DNA from 3 places in the Thioalkalivibrio sp. ALJ15 genome. Region 3 is predicted to be linked to each of the others. Evidence: riboswitches for the same ligand, from Rfam matches in the RefSeq annotation. Region 3 holds a riboswitch; each other region holds the start of a gene.
The links. A riboswitch is a leader RNA that binds a small molecule or an ion and turns the genes downstream of it on or off. The one in region 3 is predicted to bind cobalamin.

Region 1 (3,273 bases), on a different contig from region 3:
CAGGCGCGCCCAGACGTCCGCCGGGGGCATGGGCAGCGGATAGCCGTGCGGGTTGATGCCGGTAGACAGGTCCAGCCATTGCTCCGGCGCCACCCCGTAATGCCTGGCAGCTGCGCGCAGTCCGCCACCATGCACCTGGGTTAGCACGGCCCCGGTCGGTGCCGGCCGCGCTCTGTTCGGGTCAGAAGATCGCAAGGCTCACCCCGATGACAAGCACGCCCATCCACAGCGCCAGCGCCCGATCTACCAGCCCCATCGCCGCACGGATGCCGGCGGCATCCGGTGCCGCGCCCATCCCCAGGCGCGGACGCCACTGACGCTCGCCGTGATACTGGCTGGCACCGCCCAGCACCAGCCCCAGTGCGCCCGCCCCAGCGGCCATTACCGGCCCAGCGTTCGGGCTCTTCCAGGCCGCGGCCTGCTCGCCCCAGCACTGCAGGGCATCGCGAGTGCGCCCGGCCAGGGCATAGGCCAGCGCGGTCATGCGCGCCGGGACCCAGTTCAGCAGGTCATCCAGCCGCGCCGCGGTCCAGCCAAAGCGCGTGTAACGCGCATTGCGGTAGCCCCACATCGCATCCAGCGTGTTCACCAAGCGATACAGCACCACCCCCGGCGCACCGGCCACCAGGAACCAGAAAATGGTGCCGAATAGGGCATCGTTGCCGTTCTCCAGTACCGACTCCACCGCAGCGCCGCTGACCCCCGCCACATCCAGGGCCTCGCTGTCGCGGCTGACCAGCATCTGCACCTGCTGCCGCGCCTGGCCCAGATCGCCGGCCTCCAGCGCCCGGGCCACGCGCTCGGCGTGCTCGTCGAGGCTGCGCCAGCCCAGCGCCAACGCCAGTACCAGCAGCCCTACCAGCCAGACCGGCAGGAGCTGCTGCAACCAGACCGTCAGCAGCACAAAGGGCACCACCAGGACGGCCAGAAGCAGCGCGCCGCGGGCCCGACCATCGCGGTAGAACCGGGCCTCCAGGCGCTGGACCAGCAGCCCGAACCCGGCCAGCGGGTGCCAGCGGCGCGGATCGCCGATCAGGCGATCCAGCACCAGCGCACCAAGCAGCGTGAGGAACGCGATCAGCATCGGGTCATCCACTCGCTGAGGAACCGCCGGGTGCGTCGGTACGGCTGCCCCAGCGATTCTCGAACACCAGTTCGTCCAGCGACCGTCGCTGATCCCAGCCCTCGGTTTCCAGCATCGGCCGCTCGTAGAACGCATCCACATGACCCAGACAAAGGATCGCGATCGGCCAGGCCCCTTTCGGCATCCCCAGCTCCCCGGCCAGCCAGTCCGGGTCGAACAGCGACACCCAGCCCATGCCCAGGCCCTCGGCCCGGGCCGCGAGCCACAGGTTCTGGATCGCACACGCGGCGGAGCACAGGTCCATCTCCGGGATGGTGCGCCGACCCAGCACGTAGCGCTCGCGCCCATCGGTCAACGCGACCACCAGCAGCTCGCCCGCATCGCGGATACCTTCGAGCTTCAGCCGGTGCACCTCGGCGGCACGCTCGCCGCAGGCCTCGGCCGTGCGTGTCTGCTCCGCCGCCACATGCCCGTGCAACGCATCGCGCAGCCGCGCGTCGGTCACCCGCAGAAAGCGCCAGGGCTGCATGTAGCCCACGCTGGGCGCCTGGTGCGCGGCCTCCAGCAGGCGCCGCAGGGTATCGGGGTCCACCGGGTCCGGGCGGAAATGCCGCATGTCCCGGCGCTCGCCGATCACGCGATAGACCGCTGCGCGCTCCGCCGAGGCGAACGCGTTCGGATTCTCTTCTGACTGGTTGGGAGCTGGGGCCGTCATGAGGTTCCGTCGAGGCGACGGCGCGGCGAAGACACGAAGGAACAGGCTTTTAGGAACGCACCTGCGCCCTCGACCGTTGCCCGCCGCACGGTCGCAGGATGAATCACCGCCAGGCCGGTCTCCGGGCTTGCGAGCGTCGGAGGATGCCGACCGGCAGACGCCTTCCCGGGCACAGGACCCAGTGGCCAGTCTGCCGAGCGATTTACCGCTCGCTTACCGTTGCGGGGGCAGCGCCGGACTTGCACCAGCTTCCCGTTTCACCTGCCAACTGCAGGCACCTGACGAAAGCGGAGCATGATACGCGCTCAGGGTGCCCCCGACCAATTTGGGCACCAAACCATCTTGCCCTTGCTGCTATGATGAGGCGCTTTCGCTGCCCGTGCGGCGCCCCGAAAACACGGTATTGTTTACGTTACGAACAATCCACAACAGTCGGATTTTTAATGACTTTCACTTCCCTCAAACGCCAGTTAACGGCCCTTGCCGCGCTACTCCTGTGCGCGGGGCCGACACTGGCCGAACCGGTCACGGTGACCGACGATGACGATCGCGAGGTCACGCTCGACCGGCCCGCCGAACGTATCGTCAGCCTGGCCCCGCACATCACGGAAGTCCTGTTCGCCGTCGGCGCCGGAGAGCAGCTGGTCGGCGTCACGCAGCACAGCGACTTCCCGCCGGAGGCGGAGATGATCCCGCGAGTCGGTGGCTACAGCCGCATCGACCTGGAACGCGTGGTCGAAATGGACCCGGACCTGGTGGTCGCCTGGCGCAGTGGCAACTCCAGCTCGCAGATCGAGCGCCTGCGCGATCTGAGGCTGACCGTCTATGTCTCGGAACCGCGCAGTTTCGAGGGCGTGGCCACCAGCATGCGTCGCATGGCGCAGCTGGCCGGTACCGAGGAACGCGGCGAGGAGGCGGTGCAGGCCTTTCTCGACGAGATCGAGACGTTGCGGCTGGACTATTCCGACCGTGACCCGGTCCCGCTGTTCTACCAGGTCTGGGAACAGCCCCTGATGACGGTCAACGACGATCACCTGATCGGCGAGGCCATCCGCCTGTGCGGGGGCAAGAACGTGTTCGGCCACCTGGACCGCCTGGTGCCGCGCATGGACCGCGAGGCCGTGATCGAGGCCGATCCGGAGGTGATCATCGGCGGCGGCATGGGCGAGGACCGGCCGGACTGGGTAATTGCCTGGGAACAATGGGAGGACATGACTGCGGTGCAGCGCGCCAACCTGTTCTTTATCCCGCCGTCGCTGCTCCAGCGTCACACGCCGCGGATTGCCGAAGGGACCCGGCTGATGTGCGAAGAGCTGGAACGGGCCCGTTCACGCCGGGACGACTGACCAGCCGTGACGCGCTCCTTCCTCCTCGCCACGGGGGTCCTGCTCCCGGCGTCGCTGCTTGCGATCCTGATCGCGCTGGCCTATGGCAGCGTCGCCATTGCTCCCGGCGACCTGCTCGCGGTGATTCA
Region 2 (3,273 bases), on a different contig from region 3:
CCGGTGGGCGGCAGCATCGTGACCGACTGCCAGCGCCTGCAGCAAGTGGCCGGGCAGATCCACGCCCGTTGCCGGCACCACATGAGCGGTGCCGAATCGGCGTTGCGCATCGCCCGCGACGACGCCATCCCTGAGGCTACGTGGCGGGACCTGCTACGTCGCCTGAAGCACGCATTTCCGCATACCAGCGTATCCGTTTATCTGGCTCCACCCCGGGAGCTGCCGGAGCTTGTGGAACGCCAGGCCGTGGATGTGGCCTACGGCTTGATGCCCCAGTTGCTCACCGTGGGCTACCAGTGGTTTCGAGAGCTTGCAGACGTGCGCATGCTTACGGTCACCGCCACCGACCATCCACTGGCAGTCCTCCCCCGGGTCACGCAGGACGACCTCGTCGGACATACGGAGATTGTCATGGCCTATTTGGACAGGGACGGCCTGATCCCAGAGTCTCCCGACACTGACAACTACCTCGCCTTCACGCAGTACGAATTAATCCGCGACGCAGTGATCGAAGGTTCCGGCTGGGCCGATTTACCCTTTCCGCTCATCAGCAGCGCCCTGCGCCAGGAACAACTTCGCACAATCCCTCATCCGGCCGCTAAGTGGTGGAAGACCTTCTGCGTACTGGAATCCGAACAGGCCCACGGAGGTCCCGTGGTGACCTGGCTGGCCAATGAGCTGGAATCCTACCTGACCCGAATCAACTGAGAGCACGAATTCAACGGTGTCGTATTCCCCTGATCTTCTCCTGCGCCCCTGTGGCTCCGGCGCCTGTCCGATCAGCTCCGTTCTCACGTTGATGAAGAGGCGGTCGGCCACCGCATAGCCCCAGCAGTAAATTCGCCGGCTCGAAATGCAACGGACGCCATAATGCGACAGAAGATGCCGCCAGACGTCGCTGGGACACTGACCGGGTCGGTCGGCTTGCACCTAGAGCCCCGGCTCGTATTCCTGACTGTGCAGCCCCATCCCACAGCAGCGCCGCCTGGACGCGGCGCCTGCGTACCGTGATGCGCCATAAACTCCGGAACGATACGCTTCGCTGAAACTGGACCCGATTCTGCGCCATGACGTCTCCCTCAGCTGGATATGTGCTCCCAGCGTTCGACCGGCGGTGGCTCACCCAGGGAGCCTGGCTAAGTCTTCTTCCTCATCGGGAAAGAGTTGAATGGGGTTCATGAACCGCACTCAGCGCATTCTTGCGAACGTACACGCGATCCATTAACCTCCAGCGCCTTGCTTCAGGTGCCAGTCGGTTTAACCCGACTGGTTAAACGGGAAGCCGGTACGTTTGCCCCACCGAGCAAACCAGTCCGGCGCTGCCCCCGCAACGGTAGGCGAGACGGGGGTGCCGCAGAACCAAGCGGTACCCCGGGCACGGCGAAGACCACTGCGCGCAAGCGTGGGAAGGTGCCCTGCCCCCGGTCCAGGAAGGACCCGTCCGCGAGCCCGGAGACCGGCCTGAAGCATCCACGCGGCATTGCGGAGGGCTTTGCGCGGCTCGTTCTTCGGGTCCTTTCCGACGACGGACCCTGCGCCCCGGGCTGATCCACGCCCGGGGCGCAGGGTCCGTGCGTTCGCTCTCCGAGTGCCGCACCTGGCCCACAGCAGGGTGCGCGGGCGGCGCGCCGGAGAGGAAACCATGAACCATCGAAACAGCCGGCCGAATAGCCAGCCGGCAGCCCTTCCCGTTTTTCCCCGAACCCGAAAACCCATCGCGGCGCTGGCAGCACTGGGGCTGATTCCCGGGGTGTTCGCGTCGGTGGCAGCGGACACACTGGACACCTCCGGGGCCGAGACACCACGACTGGACGACGTGGTTGTCACGTCCTCACGCACCGGGAGCGCCGTGAGCGACGAACCTCAGGCGATTCAGGTCATCTCCGAGGAAGAGATCGAAAAGACGGCCGCGAACGATCTGACCGATCTGCTCAAGAAACGCGCCGGCGTCGATGTCGTGCAGTACCCAGGAATGCTCTCGGGCATCGGCATGCGCGGCTTCCGCCCCCAATTTTCCGGGATCAATCAACGCACGCTGCTGCTCTACGATGACCGGCCCGCCGGAGCGACTAACCTGTCCCTTATCAGTCCCTCCGGGATCGAGCGCATCGAGGTCCTGCGTGGTCCGGCGTCCTCGGTTTATGGCTCGTCCGCGATGGCGGGCGTAGTTAATGTCATCCCTAGGCGGAAAACCGGTCCGTGGGAGAGCCGCATCGCGCTCGGTTACGGAAGCTTCGACACCCGCGAGGCCGAGCTGGTCACCGGGGGAAGCGCAAATGAGCGCACGGACATCACTCTGGGACTAGGCGCCCGCGAGCAGCGGGACGACTTCCGCATGGGGAGTGGCGACCGACGCGATAATACTTCCTTCTCGAAGTACGATGCCAGCCTCCACGCGGGCACCATGTTGACCGACGGCTGGTGGCTGGACATGTCCCTAGAAGGCGTACTCGCGCGCGATGTCGAATCTCCGGGCGATATTGCGTATGGCACCGACCAACAAGGACAGAAGGATGTAGACCGCTACAGTGGCGAGACCCGTCTGACCGGCTATATGGGCGATCACGAGATCAGCCTGCTGATCTACGGGGCCCGCGAGGATTCCACGAATATGGAGGTGGTGGATGGCGCCCCCGAATACCGTTCCTCGAGAAACGTGGTCGACTGGCGCGGGGTGCAGATCAAGGACACCTGGCAGTGGGGTAATGCACACCGCCTGACCTTCGGCATGGATCATGAGCGGGCAGAACAGCGCGCACTTCGCTGGGACGCGGACGGCAACCGCATCGAGCCCAACTCCGCAGACAGCCGACGCGAAACCACGGGGCTGTTCGCACGGCAACAATCCCGGCTTCCCACGGATACTGTCCTAACCGTCGGCGCACGCCACGACTGGATCAAGCTGGAAATGCTCGACACGCCACACGGCACGGACTTCGAGCCCGACAGGTCACGTTTTACCAGCTTCAATCCGAGCATTGGCGCTAGTCATCCCTTGGGACAAGACTGGTACCTCCGCGGATCAGCGGGTACGGCCTTCATCGTTCCTGACGCCGGAGCCATAACGGGCCAGAGCGAACGCCAGACCCCGGCCGGCCAGACCGAGATCACTCGGGGCAACCCGGACCTGGACCCGGAAAAGAGCTTTACCTGGGACATTGGGGTCGACTATTTCGGCGGCCCGATGTCGCTTCACGCAACCTACTACAACACCCGCGTGCGTGACCGCGTGGTACGAGTCACCAGGGAGGATCCCGCCGATCCCTCGGAGCC
Region 3 (3,273 bases):
GCTGATCCTGGTGGGCCCGGCGCTGGACCCGGGCGATTTCCGCGACAGCGCGCTGTACGACCCGGCGCATGTGCGCCGTTACCGCGGCATGGACGGGGACTAAGCGGTGGCGCCCCTGATCTTCCGCAGGCAGGGATAACGCCGGTGGGTGTTGTGGGACACGGGGCTTTTCGCCTGCAAGCAGGCTCCCACATCGCCAGGAACCTGTAGGAGTCTGCTTGCAGGCGAAGGCGGTTTCTTCCCGATCAGGGTCACGGCAAGGGGCCGCCATGCGGCGGCCCCTTGGTTCCCGGCCGGTTTAGCGGCGGCGGTAGTTGTCGTGGCAGGCCAGACAATGGTGGCGCACGCCGTTCAGGGCCTCGGTGGCGCGAAGCTGGAAGTCTTCGTTCTCCAGGTCGTCGGCCGACTCCACCTTGCGCTGCAGTCGTTCGGCGGCCTCGCGGTAGGCTGCCTTGTACTCGGAGAACTCCGGGTCCTCCCAGGCCGCGGGCAGGGCCCCGGGTTCGCCGTCCCGCGCTGGTGTCTCGCGTGCGAACCAGGTTTCGATGTCGTCGGCGCGGCGCGCCAGTTCCTCGGCCAGACCGGGCAGACGTTCGGCGAATGGTGCGTCATAACGCAGGATCTGCTCGATGCTGCGGTAGGTGGCCGAGGTGCCCTGCATGCTCTGCTGACGGAAGCGCTGGAAGGCCTCGGTCGCATCCACTTTGGCCGGATCGTCCAGGGTCTCGTCATAGTCGCCCCAGGGGCCCGGCATTGTGACAGTGACCTCCGCGGTGGCCGGGCTGCCGGTGGCAGCCAGCAACAGGATCGCAAAGAGGGTGGTTCTCAACGGGTGGTGGATCGGTTGCATCCAGTTCATGTCGATTCTCCCGGTCATTTCTCAGAAGCGGAACTGGTGCTGCAGGTGCAGCTCCCAGTCCGAGGTGTCGGTGTCGCGGTCCAGCCACATCAGTTGGGTCTTGTGCCGCTGGCCACGGTGATACCAGTTGAGGCCGGCACCCCATTCACGCTGCCAGCGCTCGTCAGTGCCAAGATCGTCGCCTGCGTCGTGGCGCAATACGGCGTGGCGCGCGGCGAACTCCAGTCCCTCCACCGGCAGCGACTGCGCCAGTTCCAGTTCGGCCCCCAGGTCGTGGTAGCTCGCGGTGCGGTCGGGGGAGACATCGCGGCGGAAGGCCGCCAGCGACAGCGAGGTATGGGCGAACTTGACCACCGCGTCGGCGGTGGCGGTGATCCAGTCGGCGCGTTGGTTGGCCACCGTGTCTTCGATGCCGCGGCTCCAGTCGCGCAGGTGGTTGCGGCTGGCGGCCTGTACGCCGGCGCCCAGGGCGACGGTGCGCTCCACGGCCTGGCCTAACGTGGTGTTGTCACGTGGGACTGCGCCGACCGGGGCCCACGCGCCGCGCGCGCTGAACAGGTGGCCGGATGTGGAGGGGCGATCGTCGCGCTGATCCAGACGTCCGCGACCGTCAAACACGCCGATGGCCCATGCCCGGTTGTCGCCGGCGCCGCCCAGCAGGGCGATACCGGTGTCGCGGCCGGCCGGAACCTCGAACTGGTTGCCGGCGATGCTCAGTTCGGTGAACAGGCGGTTGGGTCCGCCGATATCCCGCGACAGGCCGAAGGGGACCGTAAACTGGCCAGCCCGCAGGCCCAGGTGTTCACCCAGTGCGTACTGCAACCAGATGTCGCGCATGGACAGCTCGCCGCTGCTGAAATCCGGCTGCAGGCGGAAGCTCAGATCGGGGTGGAACAGGGTGCCCGAGGTGTCCAGCCAGGCACGACGGAAGTCGAATTCGCTGCTGGAGCCATCCGGGTCTCGTTCGTAGCTGTAGCGGCCCTGGATCAGCGGATCCAGGGTGACCTGCAGGCCGTCTTCCGCGTCGCCGAATTCGAAGCCGGCTTGTGCCGGCGCGATGCCCGCGGCCGTCATCAGGCACAGGGTGGCCAGGGCCGGGACGGCATGCTGTCCCGGTCGGAGATGGGTATGGTTCATTGTTGGGTTGCTCCCTTGGACGCGCGACCCCGCACGCCGTGGATGAAACGACGCCGGAAGCTGGACAGGGAGCAGGGGAGGCCGGGCGATGCGAGCACGCCGGACTGGCCCGCTCGGCCGCCCACCGCGGCGTCGGGTGTCGTCCAGGCCGGTCTCCGGACTCGCGAAGTGGATGCGCGATGCATCCAGGGCGGATCGCCTTCCCGCGGGCATCCCGGGGATGCGCCGCAGTGGCATTGGATCCGCCCGTCTCCGCCTACCGTTGCGGGGGCAGTGCCGGCCTTGCGAATGTCGATTCGCGCACCGGCTTCCCGATTATCCCCGGCGGCTGAGCGCCGGGGCACCTAGAGTGGGGCGAACCGTAATGGAGGGAAAAGGGGGGGTCAAGTTTGTCCGGGTATCCCGGGAAACGGTGTAGTGGGGGCGAACCCGGCTCCCCTGGAGGCTGATAATTGATGCAGATCATCTCCGGGGCGGATTTTGATCGCGACCAGGTTTCCGCGTCTGTAGGGTGGGTTTTAAGTGGTTTGGACCGAGTCTATTTCGGTTCGCGCCGATATCCGCTTCTCAGATGTCTGTTACTCATCTGTTACTCAAGGGAGACCTGTATGAAAACGCTTTCCGGATTCCGCATGACGGCGCTGGCGGCTTGTGCAGCCGTCGCGTTCGGGGCCGCAGCCCCGGCCGTGGCCGATACCGACTATTCCGAGTACCGCGACGTGTTCGAGCCGCTGCCGGCGCTGCCGCCGATCCCGGCGGACAACTCGATGACCAAGGAGAAGATCGAGCTGGGCAAGATGCTGTTCTTCGAGCCGCGCATCTCCAGCTCCGGCGTGATCTCCTGCGCCACCTGCCACAACCCGGCGCTGGGCTGGGCGGACCGCATCCCGCGCGCGGTGGGCCATGACGGCCAGGTTGGCGAGCGCAATACCCCGACCGTGCTGAATTCCGGCTTCTTCACGGCCCAGTTCTGGGATGGCCGCGAGGACGATCTGGAAGGCCAGGCCCTGGGCCCGATCCAGGACGCGATCGAGATGGCGATGCCGCTGGAGGAGGCGATCGCGCGCCTGGAGGAGTTCAACGAGTACCAGGAGAAGTTCGAGGCCGCCTATCCCGATTATGACGGCGACAACGTGATCAATACCGACCACGTGGCCAAGGCCCTGGCGACGTTCCAGCGCACGCTGAACACCCCGAATTCGCCGCTGGATCGCTGGCTGGTCGGGGACGAGGGTGCGATGAGCGAGCAGCAGATGCGCGGGATGAAGCTGTTCGCC

Region 1: linked by a shared signal. The riboswitch ahead of bluB (5,6-dimethylbenzimidazole synthase) and the one ahead of G015_RS0104730 (porin) in region 3 are both predicted to bind cobalamin.
Region 2: linked by a shared signal. The riboswitch ahead of G015_RS0109525 (TonB-dependent siderophore receptor) and the one ahead of G015_RS0104730 (porin) in region 3 are both predicted to bind cobalamin.

What each region holds. Positions count from the first base shown of each region.
Region 1 is NZ_KB912060.1:105,533-108,805, forward strand. Features, by position in the region: gene cobD (threonine-phosphate decarboxylase CobD) at 1-93, opposite strand, end outside; gene cbiB (adenosylcobinamide-phosphate synthase CbiB) at 182-1,084, opposite strand; gene bluB (5,6-dimethylbenzimidazole synthase) at 1,089-1,799, opposite strand; cobalamin riboswitch at 1,894-2,096, opposite strand; gene G015_RS0111790 (cobalamin-binding protein) at 2,243-3,145, shown strand; gene G015_RS0111795 (iron ABC transporter permease) at 3,152-3,273, shown strand, end outside.
Region 2 is NZ_KB912059.1:41,970-45,242, reverse strand. Features, by position in the region: gene G015_RS0109530 (LysR family transcriptional regulator) at 1-708, shown strand, start outside; cobalamin riboswitch at 1,227-1,480, shown strand; gene G015_RS0109525 (TonB-dependent siderophore receptor) at 1,643-3,273, shown strand, end outside.
Region 3 is NZ_KB912057.1:233,182-236,454, reverse strand. Features, by position in the region: gene cobM (precorrin-4 C(11)-methyltransferase) at 1-103, shown strand, start outside; gene G015_RS0104735 (cytochrome c) at 299-859, opposite strand; gene G015_RS0104730 (porin) at 881-1,996, opposite strand; cobalamin riboswitch at 2,125-2,359, opposite strand; gene G015_RS0104725 (cytochrome-c peroxidase) at 2,629-3,273, shown strand, end outside.